DNA from 4 places in the Aliivibrio thorii genome. Region 2 is predicted to be linked to each of the others. Evidence: predicted binding sites of a transcription regulator. Region 2 holds the regulator's gene; each other region holds the start of a gene.
The links. The regulator CRP, encoded in region 2, controls carbon source genes, mostly activating them, when cyclic AMP is high. The targets are predictions, from matches to a motif close to TGTGANNNNNNTCACA.
Positions count from the first base shown of each region.

Region 1: a site for CRP is predicted at 1,835-1,850, ahead of udp (uridine phosphorylase). Genes of this name have one in related genera too.
Region 3: a site for CRP is predicted at 2,511-2,526, ahead of rppH (RNA pyrophosphohydrolase). Genes of this name have one in related genera too.
Region 4: a site for CRP is predicted at 1,078-1,093, ahead of pyrG (CTP synthase). Genes of this name have one in related genera too.

Region 1 is NZ_CM170654.1:1,189,854-1,194,374, forward strand. It holds gene AC2IP4_RS05435 (zinc/cadmium/mercury/lead-transporting ATPase) at 1-1,709, shown strand, start outside; gene udp (uridine phosphorylase) at 1,942-2,700, shown strand; gene AC2IP4_RS05445 (DUF1887 family protein) at 2,830-3,981, opposite strand; gene AC2IP4_RS05450 (DUF2947 domain-containing protein) at 4,227-4,521, shown strand, end outside.
Region 2 is NZ_CM170654.1:308,298-312,818, forward strand. It holds gene astD (succinylglutamate-semialdehyde dehydrogenase) at 1-897, shown strand, start outside; gene AC2IP4_RS01450 (DUF1338 domain-containing protein) at 910-1,704, shown strand; gene crp (cAMP-activated global transcriptional regulator CRP) at 1,775-2,407, opposite strand; gene AC2IP4_RS01460 (OsmC family protein) at 2,653-3,054, shown strand; gene hslU (ATP-dependent protease ATPase subunit HslU) at 3,153-4,487, opposite strand; gene hslV (ATP-dependent protease subunit HslV) at 4,510-4,521, opposite strand, start outside.
Region 3 is NZ_CM170654.1:2,512,621-2,517,141, forward strand. It holds gene ptsP (phosphoenolpyruvate--protein phosphotransferase) at 1-1,810, opposite strand, end outside; gene rppH (RNA pyrophosphohydrolase) at 1,847-2,359, opposite strand; gene mutH (DNA mismatch repair endonuclease MutH) at 2,956-3,621, shown strand; gene AC2IP4_RS11445 (VpsR-related response regulator) at 3,698-4,521, opposite strand, start outside.
Region 4 is NZ_CM170654.1:562,685-567,205, reverse strand. It holds gene pyrG (CTP synthase) at 1-989, opposite strand, end outside; gene mazG (nucleoside triphosphate pyrophosphohydrolase) at 1,121-1,942, opposite strand; gene ltrA (group II intron reverse transcriptase/maturase) at 2,052-3,287, opposite strand; gene AC2IP4_RS02465 (flagellin) at 4,163-4,521, opposite strand, start outside.

The DNA.
Region 1 (4,521 bases), 880 kb from region 2:
CAATTCGTTTAGCGATAAATGGGTCACCATTCTCAATTGAAACTCTAATGACAGTAGCTGCAATTGGTGCTGTTTATCTTGGAGAAACGGTTGAAGCGGCGATGGTCATCTTATTGTTTATGTTAGGTGAACAATTAGAAGGCTATGCGTCAGCCAAAGCAAGAAGCGGTGTTAAAGCATTAATGGACTTAGTGCCAGATACTGCGATTCGAATTAAGAGTGATGGAACTAAAGAAGAAGTGCCTGCATCAGAATTAAATGTAGGCGATAAAGTTCAAGTATCCCCTGGAGATCGCTTAGCTGCTGATGCTGTTTTGCTTTCTGAATTTGCTTCGTTTGATGAAAGTGCGTTAACTGGTGAATCTGTTCCTGTTGATAAAAGAACAAATGATCCACTAATGGCTGGATCGATTGTTAATGATCGTGTCATTGAAATCGAGATCACTTCTGCGCAAGGTGAGAATGCGATAGATCGTATTCTGCACTTGATTGAAGAAGCGGAATCACGTAAAGCACCGTTAGAACGTTTTCTTGATAAGTTTAGTCGTTGGTACACACCTGCGATGATGCTGCTTTCTTTATTAGTTATCATTATTCCACCATTGATGTTTGGTCAATCGTGGGATACTTGGATTTACCGTGGTTTAGCGATGCTATTAATCGCTTGTCCTTGTGCATTAGTGATATCAACACCAGCAGCGATTACTTCAGGTCTTGCGACTGCAGCAAAACGTGGAGCCTTAATTAAAGGTGGCGCAGCATTAGAAGAGTTAGGTCATATCCAAAATATTGCTTTTGATAAGACGGGGACCTTAACGCAAGGTAAACCGGTGTTAACTGATATTCGTGTTTTGCTGGAAGCAGAAACAGAAGAGAGTATTCTTTTTCAATCAGCCGCGGTTGAAATGGGATCATCGCACCCACTGGCAAGAGCCGTTGTTATCAAGGCGCAAGAACAAGGCTTAACAGTAATTGAAGCGAGTGATCGTGAAACAGTTGTAGGTAAAGGGATCAAAGGATTTGTTGATGAAAAACAAATCGCACTTTATGCACCTCAGCAGTTTGACGGTGAAGTTGTTCCTGAAATTGAAAGCCAAGTTGCATTCTTAGAACAACAAGGAAAAACGGTGGTACTGGTACTAATTAATGAGCAGATATCAGGGTTACTTGCATGGCGTGATGAACTTCGTCCAGATGCGAAAATAGCCGTTGAGAAACTAGTTAAATTAGGTATCAAACCAATCATGCTGACAGGTGATAATGAGCGAGCAGCCAAAGCAATTGCAACAGAGTTAAATATTGACTACAAGGCAGGATTACTGCCTTCAGACAAAGTGAAATATGTTGAGCAATTAACAGCACAGTCTAAAACGGCAATGATTGGTGATGGTATTAATGATGCGCCAGCAATGAAGACAGCTTCTATTGGTATCGCTATGGGGGGAGGGACAGATGTTGCTCTTGAAACAGCAGATGCAGCATTAACTCATAACCGTTTAGAAGAGTTAGCACCAATGGTTGCGTTATCAAAAGCAACACTAAGTAATATTCGCCAGAACATTACCTTAGCGCTTGGTTTAAAAGCGGTATTCTTAGTCACTAGTTTATTTGGTATTACGGGCTTATGGGTTGCAGTATTAGCAGATAGCGGTGCAACAGCTCTTGTGACTTTGAATGCACTTCGTTTGTTACGCTTTAAAGAGAAATAGGATAATTCGGGCGATAAATAAGTGAGTAGAGTCTAAAAAAGGTGTTCAGATATTGAACGCCTTTTCATTTTTCTGTGATGCCAATCGGTTTTCCTTGCAAGAGTGTATGTTATCAACATTCCTTTCGGGATCTTAATCACACTAATGCAAGGGGTGTTTGGGTAAAGTAACTTCATCGAATCAATTATAACTAATTAAATTAACGCGACCCTACAATCGCAAGGAGCTAACCATGACAGCAGCAGTATTCCATTTAGGCGTAACACAGGCAGATCTTCAAGGTGCAGAAATGGCGATCATTCCTGGTGACCCAGCGCGTGTTCAAAAAATCGCAGAGCAAATGGAAAACCCTAAATTTCTAGCAAGCCACCGTGAATACACAGTGTACCTAGCTGAGCTAGATGGCAAGAAAATTGTAGTATGTTCAACGGGTATTGGTGGTCCATCGACTTCAATTGCTGTTGAAGAGCTAGCGCAATTGGGTGTTCGTACTTTCCTACGTGTAGGTACAACAGGCGCAATTCAACCGCATGTAAATGTAGGTGACATGATTGTGACTACTGGTTCTGTTCGTTTAGATGGCGCAAGTCTTCACTTTGCTCCAATGGAATTCCCTGCAGTTGCTGACTTTGATGTTGCAACAGCAATGCGTAAAGCGGTTGTTGATCAAGGTGCAGCTGTTCACACCGGTGTGACAGCATCAAGTGATACTTTCTACCCAGGTCAAGAGCGTTACGATACGTTCTCAGGTCGTGTTGTTAAGCGTTTCCAAGGTTCTATGCAAGAATGGCAAGACATGGGCGTACTTAACTTTGAAATGGAATCAGCAACATTATTAACAATGTGTGCAAGCTCTGGTTTACGTGCGGGTTGCGTTGCGGGTGTAATCATTAACCGTACACAAAAAGAGATACCAGATCACGCAACACTAAAAGAGACAGAAGCACGTTCAATTAAAGTTGTTATTGAAGCTGCTCGTAATCTTCTATAAAAGAAGATAATAAATAGATATAAAAATGGCGCTGGTTCGTAATGAATCAGCGCCATTTTTTGTTTGAAGCAGCTAATAAAAGGCCAAATTAATGGCCTTTTTATTGTTTATTTATAATTTTGGTGATGATTAATGACCACCAGCGGCTAAGAACCAATTGAGAAGATGCTTTTTAAGATCGCCTAACTCATCTGGACCAATAATCGCTAAGCCTAAATCTTGCGCTCGGATAATGTCGTTATTACGTAGAGGGCGGAAGCTCACCAACATAGCTCGTGCTTGTAAGCCACCTAGAAGGTCACGTAACGACTCTAATTTATAGAGAGTGTCATCACCATCATCACGCATGCCTTTTGTTTTGCATTCAATGATATGTAGCTTGTTATTCACAATACTAACCACATCAAGCTCATTACGAACATCTTTATCGCCAATTTCACGGTGAACTTGTACGTTCAATGAATGATCTTGAAGCGTAGGTAAATATTGTTGAATATCGACCACGGTATTATGAACTAAGATCTCTAACCATTCACCGTTAGCTAAACGTCGTGCTTCTTCGCAATCAAACGTTAAGGTGCCGTTTTCATAGGTAGCTAAACCCGTTTCAACAAGATCAGTCAGTAGCATATTAAGTTCTTTATAACTCTGCTGCTTCTCTGTCACCTCAACATCAAGGCGTTGTTCTTTACGACAAGTCGTTGCTAAGTAGTTTAATGTAGCAAGACCTGGGCCTAATTCTAGTGCATTACTTGCCCAGCGTTGGCAAAGCTCACGCAGACGTTTATCAATGCTCTCTGGAAGTTCAGATTCAGAAAACTCACAGCGTGCGCCAAAGATAGCAAGGTAATCACTTAAACGGATATTATCAGCTACGTGTTTTTGTTTGCGACCATCAGGGTAAAGCCAGCATAATTTATCACTGAATGGTTCGACAACAAAGATTGGCCAATGATAAGAGCGAAAGACTTCATAGGCAGAAAGAAGACGGTGACGAAGACCACAGCTGGCGTTTAATTTTATATCACTAAAGTGAATTTTCATTTCAGCAGCAAGTGCTTGTAATGATTCTTTAATGATGTGGGTATCTACGATGTTTGGGATCTCAAAAAAATCAGAACTGATCCCTTTGTATTTAAGAATGCTCTCTAGTCGATGGAACATGTCTTTTTGCGTTTCATCACCAATAAAAACCATGTGTTCTCCTTTTACAGATAAATCTAAAAGGGGAGTAATGAGACGAACGGGGTCTTGATCTAATATGCCAACATGCGTAATCATACAGTAATCCTTGTAATGGTGATTACACATAAATAGAAGTAGAAGGCATGTGTAACCAGATAATTATAGTTATGATAAATAAGACTAATAAGACTATTTTGTGCGATCAGTATAAGTTTCTTATTCAATACTAATGTAATGAGGGGTTAAATGATAAAAATCAACCCACGATTAAATATTCTTATTTGGGCTTAATAATAAAAGACGATAGAATAGGGATACATGCCTTAAATACAGAATGAACTATGAGCTATTTACCGTTAGATGAATACAACCGCAAATGGATTTTTACTCATCAATCAATGCCCGTTGATGATGCATTATTATCATTAATTAAACCATTTACCCAAGCAAAGTCAGCTCAAGTTTGGAATGATTTTATTAGTGCGAACAGTCCAACTGCAGATCATTTTGGTTCAAAAGAATGGCCTATGAAGAAAAGCTCATGGGAAAATGAAATTGATTGGCAGCACCGCTGGGATAGCGACAACGAAGAATTACCAGAAGAAGTGTTAGAGTTCATTGATTGGGCTGATGATG
Region 2 (4,521 bases):
GGTTTACCTAACGGTGTGATTAATTTAGTGCAAGGTGCTCGTGAAACGGGTGAAGCACTGGCTAGCGCTAAAGGGATTGATGGCTTGTTATTTACTGGTAGTGCGAATACTGGACATATCCTACATCGCCAATTTGCAGGAGATACAGGGAAAATGCTGGCCCTAGAAATGGGCGGCAATAATCCGATGGTTATTTCAAAAGACTTTGGTGATCAAGAAGCGACGGTTTATACCATTATTCAGTCAGCTTTTATCAGTGCTGGTCAGCGTTGTACTTGTGCTCGTCGTCTGTATGTGCCAAAAGGCCAAGCTGGAGATGAGTTAGTTGTGCGTCTTGTTGAAGTCGCAAAAAACATTGTGGTTGATCAACCGTTTGCTGATAATGCGCCATTCATGGGACCGCAAATATCAGTCGCTGCGGCAGAGTTTATTTTAAATGCTCAGAAGAATTTACAAGCTTTAGGTGGTGAATCACTGCTTGAGGCGAAAAGCTTAGGTCACGCCTTTGTTTCTCCGGGCATTATCGATGCCACTAATGTTGCTGAATTGCCGGATGAAGAATACTTTGGCCCATTATTGCAAATAGTACGCTATGAAACGTTAGAAGAAGCGGTAGAGCTTGCTAATGACACTCGTTATGGTTTATCGGCAGGCCTTGTTTCAACGAATGACAATGAGTGGGAATATTTTGTAGAGCATATTCGTGCAGGTATTGTAAATCGTAACCGTCAATTAACTGGAGCAAGTGGTGACGCGCCATTTGGTGGTCCGGGTGCATCAGGCAATATGAAACCAAGTGCTTACTATGCGGCAGATTATTGTGCCTACCCAATGGCCTCAATGGAAGGCGATACCTGTGAAATTCCCGCTCAACTGTCTCCGGGTTTAACTTTATAAGAGGTGATAGGCATGAATAACGTAACGTCTTTATTTTCGTCATTATGGCAAGATTATATTGCTCGTTTATCCCCATCGGCAGGAAGGGTTCATCAGTTATTATCTAATGGCGATGAATTGATTAACGATCACATTGCATTACGTACGTTTAATTTGCCTAAGGTTGGCTTGCAAACGTTAGCCGCCCCATTTTTAGCAATAGGGTATAAAGCGTGTGAGACGTATGATTTTGAGACTAAAAAACTCAAAGCACAGCATTTTGAGCATCCAGATCCTAATGTGCCACTTGTTTTTATTAGTGAGATTTTAGTTGAAGAGCTATCGCTTGAGACTCAGAACATTATTCATGCTTTGGTTGAACAGGTGCCAGCGCATTATTTTGCGACCAGCGATTTTCTTTCAGCGGGCCGTCCTTGGGCGTTAAGTTTTGAGGAATATCAAATCTTAGCAAAAGAGAGTGAGTACGCTTCTTGGTTAGCTGCTCATGGCTATGGCGCAAATCACTTTACGGTTTATGTTAATCAGCTTGAAGCGTTTGCTGAAGTGGTTGATGTGAACCAACACTTACGTGATGCTGGTTTTGCAATGAACGAAGTGGGTGGTGAAGTGAAAGGCTCTCCTGAGGTTTACTTAGAACAGTCATCAACCATGGCCGATAAAGTGAAAGTGAGCTTTACTGAGGGTGAGTTTGACATCCCTGGTGGATTTTATGAGTTTGCTAAGCGTTATTCGCTACCTAATGGCAAGATATATACAGGATTTGTCGCTGCATCTGCTGATAAAATTTTTGAAAGCACAGACAGTTAATTCTAAAATTTAGGCATAAAAAAACGCAGCTCAAGAGCTGCGTTTTTATTTGTTTAAGATAAGCGTTAAATTAACGAGTACCGTAAACTACAATTGTTTTACCGTGTGCTGAGATCAAGTTTTGCTCTTCAAGCATCTTCAAGATGCGGCCAACAGTTTCACGTGAACAACCTACAATTTGACCGATCTCTTGACGAGTGATCTTAATTTGCATGCCATCTGGGTGAGTCATTGCATCTGGTTGTTTAGCTAGATTCAATAGAGTCTGAGCGATACGGCCTGTAACGTCTAGGAATGCTAAATCACCTACTTTTTGGCTAGTGATTTGTAGACGAGTTGCCATTTGAGCAGAAAGACGCATCAGAATATCTGGGTTTACTTGAATAAGCTGACGGAATTTCTTAAATGAAATTTCAGCCACTTCACAAGGGCTTTTAGCACGAACCCATGCTGAACGTTCTTGACCTTCTTCAAACAAGCCAAGTTCACCGATGAAATCACCTTGGTTAAGGTAAGAAAGGATCATTTCCTTTCCTTCTTCATCTTTGATAAGTACAGCAACAGAACCTTTTACGATGTAGTAAAGAGTCTCAGCTTTTTCACCCGCGTGAATCAAAGTACTTTTTGATGGGTACTTATGAATGTGACAATGAGATAAGAACCACTCTAATGTTGGATCTGTCTGAGGTTTACCTAGAACCATACTTTATACTTCCTCTGCGTTTGCCAAGTAGGCGATGTCCATTTTAAAATAACTGAGCCAAATATCAGTTTGGCCTATACAATATGGTTATCGGAACAAGGCTGCATGTTCGTTGAGATAATTGATAAAATCATACCCTGTTTCGCAACCGATTTCTTGACTTTGATCGTATGAATAGTGCGACCAAGGGCACAGTTTCGTGAAATGGATCATGAGTTTTCCTTTTATGTAGTAAAGAGGCTTTTATGAATGCTGAAGTTAAATGGATTGATGGATTTACTTTCTTAGGTCAATCTCAATCAGGTCACTCTGTGGTAATGGATGGAAATGGTGGTGAAAAAGCCCCAAGCCCGATGGAATTAGTGTTAATGGCCGCTGGTGGATGCAGTTCTGTTGATGTTGTTGATGGTCTAAAATCCGCAAATCAAGAAGTACTTGGTTGTGTTGCAAAGCTATCAAGTGAGCGTCGTGAAACTGCGCCGAAGCTGTTTACTCATATTAATATTCACTTTGAAGTGAGTGGCGATAACCTTAATCCTAAGGTGGTTGAGCAAGTCACCGCTGATTCATTACAGAAATATTGTTCGGTGTGTTTAATGCTAGGTGAAGGCATTGAGGTGACGCATTCTTGGGAAATTATTGCTTAAATAATTCTTTGCAAAGAAAAGCCTCATACATTTTGATGTATGAGGCTTTATTTTTAACTCGTAATAATGAACTGATAATTACGAGTATTAGTCGTCCATTATAGAATAAAGCGACTTAGATCTTCATCTGCGACTAGATCACCCAAGCGAGAGGTAACGTAAGCTGCATCAACAGTTAGGCTTTCACCGTCTTTTTCAGATGCATCGTAAGAGATCTCTTCCATTAGACGTTCCATTACAGTATGTAGACGACGTGCGCCAATGTTTTCTGTGCTTTCGTTCACTTGGAATGCTGATTCTGCAATACGAGTAATGCCATCTTCAGTAAACTCAAGATTAACATTTTCTGTCGCTAATAACGCGATGTATTGTTCTGTTAACGAGGCATTTGGTTCTGTCAGGATACGTTTAAAGTCGTTCGCAGTTAATGCTTCAAGTTCAACACGAATAGGCAATCGACCTTGCAATTCAGGGATAAGATCCGATGGCTTAGCCATTTGAAATGCACCTGAAGTGATAAATAACATGTGATCTGTTTTTACCATACCATGCTTCGTACTTACTGTGCTGCCTTCTACTAATGGAAGTAGGTCACGTTGCACGCCTTCACGAGATACATCACCAGATTGAGAGTTGGAATCTTTACAGATTTTATCAATCTCATCAATAAAGACGATACCGTGATTTTCCACATTGAAAATAGCTTGTTCTTTTAGCTCTTCAGGGTTAACTAATTTAGCACCTTCTTCTTCAGCTAGGGCTTTAAGTGCGTCTTTGATTTTCATCTTACGCTTTTTAGTTGTGTCACCACCAGATAGGTTTTGGAACATACCTTGAAGTTGGTTTGTCATCTCTTCCATACCAGGAGGAGCCATGATTTCTACGCCAACTTGAGGTGCAGCAACATCGACTTCGATTTCTTTATCGTCTAGATTACCTTCACGTAATTTTTTACGGAAAGATTGGCGAGTACCAGAGTCATTATCACCTTCTTCATTTTTACCCCATGCATCGCGTGCAGGAGGTAATAGAATGTCTAGAATACGATCTTCAGCTTGTTCTTCGGCTCGGAATTTTACTTTGTCTACCGCTTGTTGATGCGTCATTTTTATTGCAACATCAGTTAAGTCGCGAATGATGCTATCAACTTCTTTACCGACGTAACCCACTTCAGTAAATTTAGTTGCTTCAACTTTGATGAAAGGTGCATTCGCTAGTTTCGCTAAGCGACGTGCAATTTCAGTTTTACCAACCCCTGTTGGTCCGATCATTAAAATATTTTTTGGTGTAACTTCTGCACGCAACTCAGGGTTAAGTTGCATACGACGCCAGCGATTACGTAAGGCAATAGCAACGGAACGCTTTGCTTTATCTTGACCAATAATATGGCTATCTAGTTCGTGTACTATTTCACGAGGAGTCATCTCAGACATGGGTATTCCTTATTATCTGTCGTTAAACGTTCAA
Region 3 (4,521 bases), 870 kb from region 2:
GCACTTCAACCATCATACCAATACGAGGCTTAGAAAAATCCATGTCAGACTCGTTGAGCACTTCTTCGTATGCTTGATTAATAAAAGCTCTTGCCTGCTTCAACTCAGGGATGCCTGAAATCATAGGTAGCATAATCGATAAGTTTTCATTACCAATATTAGCTCTGATCATCGCTTTTAATTGCAATAAAAATATATCAGGATGATCTAAAGTAAAACGAATACCACGCCAACCTAAGAAAGGATTATCTTCCTCAATAGGTAAATAAGGTAAAGGTTTATCACCGCCAATATCAAGCGTTCTCATGACTACCGGTTTTTTAGGGTATGTTTCTAAAATAGCTTTATATTGTAGGTATTGTTCTTCTTCTGATGGAAAACGTTGATGTAACAAAAATGGAATTTCGGTTCGATACAAACCAACACCATCAACGCCTTTATTCACCGCAATACTTGAATCAACACTCAATCCTGCATTTAAATGAATATTCATTAAATGCCCATCAAGTGTTAATGTGGGTTTATCAAGATCAAGCGTAATCAGCTTTGATAATTCAAGCTCTTCATTTTGAAGATCAGTATATTCTTGAATTAAAGCTTCCGTTGGCTTGATATAAAGTGAGCCACTATACCCATCAACAATGGCTAATGATTTATGATAATGAGCAGGGTTAAACTCAACCCCCATTATTGCAGGTATCCCAAGCGCTTTAGACAAAATAGCAGCATGCGAGTTTGCCGCCCCTTCTAAGGAGATCACCGCTTTTAATTTATCTTTAGGTATACTGGCAAGCATTGATGCTGTCAGTTGAGTTGTTACCAGAATCACAGGATGTGACAGATCAATATCTAGCTTATCTTCATAATTAAGAAAATAAAGTAATCGTTGCCCAAGCTCTCGAACATCGTTTGCTCGTTCACTCAAATAAGAATCACTCATTCGTTCAAAGCGCCCAGCATAAGACTCTATAACTTGACGTAGTGCCCATTCAGCAGAATCACCTTGGTTAATCTGTTTTTTAAGATCAGCCTTTAACATAGGATCATTCAATAAATGACTGAATAAATCAAAAATGGCTAACGTTTCGGTATTAAGCTCTTGTTCAAACCGTTTCTTTGCACGTCGAAAGTCTTTCAATGCAAGTTCAACAGCAGTACCAAGACGATCTTTTTCCAATTCAATATCAAGACATGAACTAGGTAAAATAGCTTCTATCTTCGGTTGAGCATCATCAAACCACAGCGGTGCGATTCCAACGCCATTAGACGCAGAAATACCTTTGAACTGCTTTTGTTGTGTGGAAGAGGCTTGCAGTTGAGTAGACCAACTTTCATGAGCTTTTGCATGAGCTAAAACAACCGCAAGCTGAGCAGATAGAGTCACTAAAAAGGATTCTTCAACTTCGGTAAACTGACGCTTTTCTTTTTGCTGGACAACCAATACACCTAAGTTTTGACGACGATATATGATTGGCGTAGCGAGAAATGAATTAAATTTATATTCGGCAATACTTGGGATGTATTTATATGAAGGATGTACCGATGCATTGGCGAGGTTTAGAGGCTCACAGCTACGAGCGACAAGACCAACAAGTCCTTCATCAATACCCAATGACACCGTATTAGGCTTTGCTTTTAAGCCCTCAGTAGCCATCAATTCTAGTCGAAGATTGTCATTACTCATCAAATAAACTGAGCAACACTCTGTTCTCATAGAGTGCCGAGTATTTTGCACCAGTAGCGCTAAAGCATCATCCAATGACTCTGCTTTAGCGACGTGATCAACTATATCCCTGAGTTGAGTAAGCATACTAAATAATCCTTAAGGTGATAAGGTATAGACAGCTTACCCTTTTTTACCTTTCCTTTTAAATTTTCGTTCCTTAAACGGCATAGCAATCACCGCGAACTCTTTTAGTGCTCGGCGATAAACGTCACGTTTAAATGAAACAACTTGTCTTACAGGGTACCAATAACTTACCCATCGCCAGCCATCAAATTCCGGCGAGCGATCTCTTTGCATATTCACCTTGGATTCGTCACATTCCAAGCGTAACAAAAACCATTTCTGTTTTTGTCCAATACAGACAGGTTTTGAGTCCCATCTAACTAAACGTTTCGGTAGTTTATATCGCAACCAATGACGGCTGCTTGCTAAAATACGTACGTCATTTTTAGTCAGGCCAACTTCTTCGTACAATTCACGGTACATTGCTTGTTCTGGCGTCTCGCCATCGTCAATGCCACCTTGTGGAAACTGCCAAGAATGTTGCCCGTATCGTTTCGCCCAGAATACTTGACCATGGCTATTGCATATCACTATCCCGACGTTCGGGCGGAAACCATCGCCATCTATCACTGGATGACCTCATCATAAACTTATATTCCTTTGATTTTTTCACAGTTCGCCTCTTTGAGCAAACAGGATCACGCTTTCTTGTCACGTTTTACTAAAATAAGCGCTTTCCTTGAATAACTTTTAATCGATTAACGACTTATCAACATAACAATGAGAGCTGACCCACATTTATTCACCTTTTCTGTGTATAACTTTGTGAAGAAGATAAAAACAAATCAAATAGCATGATAAAAATCAATGTATCAATAGAAAGTAGTGGAAAACAAAAGAACAATAAAGTACATATTAAACAGTAAGTTAAATAAAAGATCTTTTACATGATCTTTTAAATTAAAATCGGTAGATTAATATAAACACAGATCGGTTAAAGATCATCCAATCTAATGGTTACCCACAAAGTGCCCCCCTCTAATGTGCTATACACCTGAAAGTCAATAACTTATTCATAAATATAATACTGTACATGGATCCAGACAAATAGATATCGCTTAAAAAAACATCGCCAATGTGGATAACTTAATTAGATCCAATTAAGAGCACTAAAACTATAAAATAATATGATAATCTACCCTCTAAACCATCATCAACGAGTCGCTATGAAACAACCACCTACTACTATTAATGAGTTATTAATAAGAGCTGAAAGTATTGCAGGCTACACGCTATCAGAGCTTGCCGAGCAAGTTGGTGCTCCTGTGCCTGAAAACTTAAAGCGTGATAAAGGTTGGGTTGGTCAATTATTAGAACTGCATTTAGGTGCCTCAGCTGGCAGTAAACCTCTCCCTGACTTCATTGATCTTGGTATTGAATTAAAAACAATTCCGATCAGTTATACCGGTAAGCCACTCGAAACAACTTTTGTCTCAGTAGCCCCATTAACTGGGATTCATAGCTTACGTTGGGAAGAATCACATGTACGCCATAAACTGGCGCACGTTTTATGGATCCCTGTAGAGGGAGAAAGAGAGATCCCTGTAGGAGATCGACGCGTTGGCTACCCCGTATTATGGCAGCCTTCAACTAAAGAAGAAAAACAGCTCAAACAAGATTGGGAAGAATTAATGGATTTGATCGTTTTGGGTAAGGTTGAATCAATTACAGCAAAGCATGGGGAAGTTTTACAACTCAGACCTAAAGCAGCAAACAGCAGAGCACTTACTGAAGCTTATGGTGAAAATGGTCAGCCAATCAAAACATTGCCAAGAGGTTTCTATCTGAAAACCCATTTTACTCACGCTATCCTCACTTCATTTTTTAATTAAAAAAAGGCCTATCTCAATGAGATAAGCCATTTTATTACTCTGTTGATTTACCTTCTATATAAGCCGTCGCTCTAACTTAGCTATAACTTCTTGGTTCAGAGATTAAATTATGTTTATTCAATAAGCGGTACATTGTTGCTCGAGATACACCAAGCTCTTTCGCAGCAGAAGAAACCTGACCATCATGAGACTCTAAAACCATCAATAAAGCGTCTCGCTCTGAGTTTTCTCGAATCACTCGTAAGCTACGTTTTGTATCATTACGCTGAGGAAGATCTAAATGCTCAAGATCAATCGTCATACTATCAGCAAGAAGTACCGCTCGTTTTACTTGATTAACTAATTCACGAACATTCCCAGGCCACGGATAATGCAGCATGGTTTGCATAGAATCTTCAGAAAAAGTACGTGCTTGAGTATTGTATTCTTTTGCATAGCGTTGAAGGAAGTGCTCCGCAAGAATCGCAATATCTGAACTTCTCTCTTTTAAAGAAGGCACATGGATACGCAGTACATTCAGGCGGTAATAAAGCTCTTCTTTAAAACAACCTTCTTCTATCCCTTTCTCAAGATCAATATGACTTGCAACAATCACTCGCACATCAATATCGATAAAACCTTCAGACGTTTCAATATTACCTTCTTGTAAGAAACGTAATAAATGTTGCTGTTGGCTGACTGGTAAATCATTAATATCATTTAAGAATAATGTACCGCCATTCGCTTGAAATAGTTTTGACTCTTTGTACTCTGAAAGATGAAGGCCAAATAATTCTTGCTCTATTTTAGATTCAGATAATGAACCACAATTCAGTGAAACAAATGGGCCTTTGTTACGACCAGATGAATCATGAACGGCTCTAGCTACCGCATCTTTACCTACACCGCTTTCTCCTGAAA
Region 4 (4,521 bases), 250 kb from region 2:
GAATCTACATATTTAATAGTGACGTTTAGACGGTTTTTCAAGCCCGCATGTTTTAATGCTTCGTTTACTGACTTGTAAGCGTCTGGTAATTCAATGTATTTGCCAACCATACCGATAGTAACTTCACCAGTTGGGTTCGCTTCTTCATAAATTACTTGTTCCCACTCAGAAAGATCAGCTTCAGGAGCTGTAATACCAAAGCGTTGACATACTAGATCATCAGTACCTTGTGCTTTGATAAGTTGTGGGATTTTGTAGATTGAATCTACGTCTTTCATTGAGATAACTGCTTTTTCTTGAACATTACAGAAAAGAGCAATTTTCTTACGTTCGTTCGCTGGGATAACACGATCAGAACGACAAACTAGGATATCTGGTTGGATACCGATAGATAGTAGTTCTTTTACTGAGTGTTGAGTTGGCTTAGTTTTAAGCTCGCCTGCAGCGCCTAAGTAAGGAACCAGTGTTAAGTGCATAAACATAGCACGCTCACGGCCTAACTCTACTGCTAGCTGACGAATCGCTTCCATGAACGGTAGAGATTCGATATCACCAACGGTACCACCAACTTCTACGATTGCGATATCGTGGCCTTCAGCGCCAGAAATAACACGTTCTTTAATCGCATTAGTAATATGAGGGATAACTTGGATTGTTGCACCTAAGTAGTCACCGCGACGTTCTTTACGTAGAACATCTGCGTATACACGACCAGCGGTAAAATTGTTACGCTTAGTCATTTTGGTGCGGATGAAGCGCTCGTAGTGACCTAAGTCTAGATCTGTTTCTGCGCCGTCTTCCGTGACGAATACTTCACCGTGTTGAGTTGGGCTCATTGTGCCTGGATCAACGTTGATGTATGGGTCAAGCTTCATCATAGTGACTTTTAAGCCACGAGCTTCAAGAATAGCTGCTAATGATGCTGCTGCAATACCTTTACCTAGTGAGGATACAACCCCGCCAGTTACAAAAATGTAATTCGTCGTCATACGTTACCTGAAATTGGTGTAATGAGGAATAAAAATGGATTTCATCTGGACGGGAAGTGAATATACCAGAACCGCTTTATCGCCACAACGTGAAAAGTATCACAGTTAATTGATTTATTTTTTGCTCCAAATCAATTCCGCTCGCTTCGCTTCACATTTTCCCATTCAGAGTCTAATTCATTTAAATCACATTGCTCTATTTTTTTATTCTTTTTGGCGACGTTTGCTTCAATTTGACGAAAACGGCGTTCAAATTTATCATTTGCTTTACATAAAGCTTGCTCTGGATTTTTTCCTAAATGACGAGAAAAATTTACTGTCGCAAAAAGTAAATCGCCTAACTCTTCTTCTAATTTATCTTCATCTCTTGGTATTTTTAAAGCTTCCTCTAATACCTCTGCAACCTCTTCATTTACTTTATCAGCAACCGGTTTTAGTTCATCCCAATCAAAACCAACTTTAGCACACTGCTTCTGGATTTTATTTGCTCGTAATAACCCCGGTAAAGCGGTAGGCACTGAATCTAATATGCTCCCTTGCTCTTGGGATATGTTATTTAACGCTTCTTTTTCTAAGCGCTCTTGTTGCTTCACTTTATCCCAATTCGCTGTTATCTCCTCTTCTGATGAGAACACTTCGTCTCCAAAGACGTGTGGATGGCGACGAACCAACTTTTCAGTTAGTGTCTCTACTACATCATTAAAATCGAATAACCCCTCTTCTTTCGCCATTTGCGCATAGAAAATGACTTGGAATAGTAAATCCCCTAACTCTTCTTTTAAATTGCTCCAGTCCTTCTTATGAATCGCATCTACCACTTCATAAGTCTCTTCTATTGTATGGGGGATAATAGAATCAAACGTCTGCTTTCTATCCCACGGACAACCTGATTCTTTATCTCTTAATTGAGCCATTATTGAGAGTAACTGTTCAATGTTATTTTGAGCGGCCATATCTATCCCTTCGATTTAAAAACATCGAGTAGGGTGAGGCTTTTGCCTCATCCCTCTCACAGAACCGTACGTACGGACCTCGTATACGGCTCCTGCAATTTACTATTTCTTAATAAAAAGAAGCGAGTACACCTGTTTTAACTTCGTCTATTGAATACAAGCCTAGATTTTTGAACCACTGATTAGGCATCGCATAGCTTGCTAACGGACTCGCACTGTTTCGCCATGAGTCCATTTTTATGGACTTAAATGGCGGTTTGTACTTTAGTTGCTTAAGACGACGATGCAATCTGCACGGCTTCTTCCATAAACTCATTTGTACCGCTCGCAATCTCCGCCTTATCCAAGCCGCAAGGCTTTTCAGTGTGCTCGTAATATTGGCTATTTTGAAGTAGTTTACAAACCCTCTGAGCACTGGATTCAGTTGCTTTAGCACTCTCGCTAAATTCAATCCTCCATTACGCTTGGTGAGTTGCCTTACTTTCGCTTTTAATGTTTTGAGCTTCTTTTCTTGAATTGCCGTGTAATTTGTAAAAATTTCCACTCCCAAGAATTTAATACCTGTATCGCTATGTGCTATATGGGTTTTCCGCTCATTCACTTTAAGTTTTAGCGTTACTTCTAAAATATGGCTAGCTACTTTTAATGCATTCTCTGCACCCTTTTTCGAGGTGCAGAATATCAAAATGTCATCCGCGTATCGCACTATTCGATGCTTACGCCTCATCATTTCTTGATCGAATTCATCTAAGTAGATATTAGCAAGTAGTGGACTAATCACCCCACCTTGTGGACTGCCTATTACACTATTCTGCCAGTTTTCACCAACCATGACTCCACTTTTTAGAAATTGACGGATCAAGCCTAAGATACTGCCATCCACGATGCGCTTTCGCACGAACTTGATTATCAGATCGTGGTCAAGCATGTCAAAACATTTAGACAGATCCATATCAACAACATGCCGCTTATTATATTTACGTATAAAGAGTGTAGCTTTGCTGATGGCTTGATGACAGCTTCGCCCAACCCGATATCCATAACTGGATGGATGAAAGTTTGGGTCAAATATGGGAGTCATTATATTCGTTAAACATTGTTGAACAATTCGGTCTCGAACTGTGGGGATCCCCAATAACCTGATACCGCCATCGTCTTTGGCGATCTCAACTCGTTTTACGGGCCGCGCTTGATAGCGCTTTTCTTGTAGTTCAAGTAATAGTTTTCTGAGCTCTACTTCCAAATTTTGTGTGAAATCATCGATACGCTGCCCGTCAATACCAGCTGCGCCTCCATTCTTTCTCACTTGTTTGTATGCCACGTAAAGCGCTTGCAGTGATAGCATGCGCCCGTAAAGGCTATAGTGTACTCTCAAATTATTATCTCACATCACCTGCTGCTGACTTTATTTATGTTGGTTAGGTTTATTTCGTTGTCGCGTTAAGTTTTCTAGCAAGGCTACGCCCTTTTATTCGCAATATGCTTAACCGCCTCTATGCCTCTAGTAAAGAGAAACACTTACTCCCCGTGTCCAGTTCTATTCACAGCTTTAGTATCACCCTTAGCCATTAAAATAGAGACTTTACCTTATTTGGTAATTCGTGAACCCATCATAAATTACGTCACTTTAAGGTAATTTATAAATCACTTCCCCCCTTCGCAATCAATAAGTGCTTTTGGCTCAAATTGACTCTATCAGATATATTACTGATAGTCGGCTTGGTTTTGTCCTCCACACCATCACTGGCTTTCACAGGCCTAGCCTTACTCACTACTACGGGTTCATCTGCCACCTCACATCGGCATTAGATCTTGAGTTTCTTCTTGAATCTAAGCCACTTACTGACAATTAAGTTTAGATGCCAGGCTTCCCCAGTTATTGCACTGACTCCCTGTTAGATATGCCACCCTCAAGCACAGAATTGGTCTGACTAAGTATTGGGCTTCGCGCTATTTTGGACGCTTACCCACCAATCCCGCCGAAACAGGTTACGGTTAGTTGTGTACATCTAACTTCCTATGGCTTCCTTCAGACCTCACCGTTAGCCAGTGACGCCCTTGCCATTCAGATTGTCTTCCCCTTAGTCGGGGTGACTCTGCTATCTTGCAAGCAGACGGGTTTGCCAGCTTTGCTGGGCAAACAAAAAAAAGCGGTGACCATTATAGTCACCGCTTTTTTAAAAATACATTCGCCTTAAATTAAGAAGGCTTTTTGTTAACTTAACCTAATAAGCTCATTGCCATGCTTGGCGCTTGTTTTGCTTGTGCCAAAATTGACGAACTTGATTGACTTAAAATTTGTGTCTTCGTTAAGTTTGTTGTCTCTTTAGCAAAATCAGTGTCTTTAATTTGGCTATTTGAATCCGTGATGTTTTCGTTAATGTTAGTTAAGTTTTTAACTGCACTTTCAAAACGGTTTTGGAATGCACCTAATGAAGCACGATTGCCATCAACATACTCTAGAGCAGCATCAATCACATCAATAGAGCGCTGAGCGCCACCAACAGTTGTTAAGTCCATTGACGCAACAGTATCGTCTGACTCACCACCCATTTTTAATTCGTTTGCTAAAGAACCAT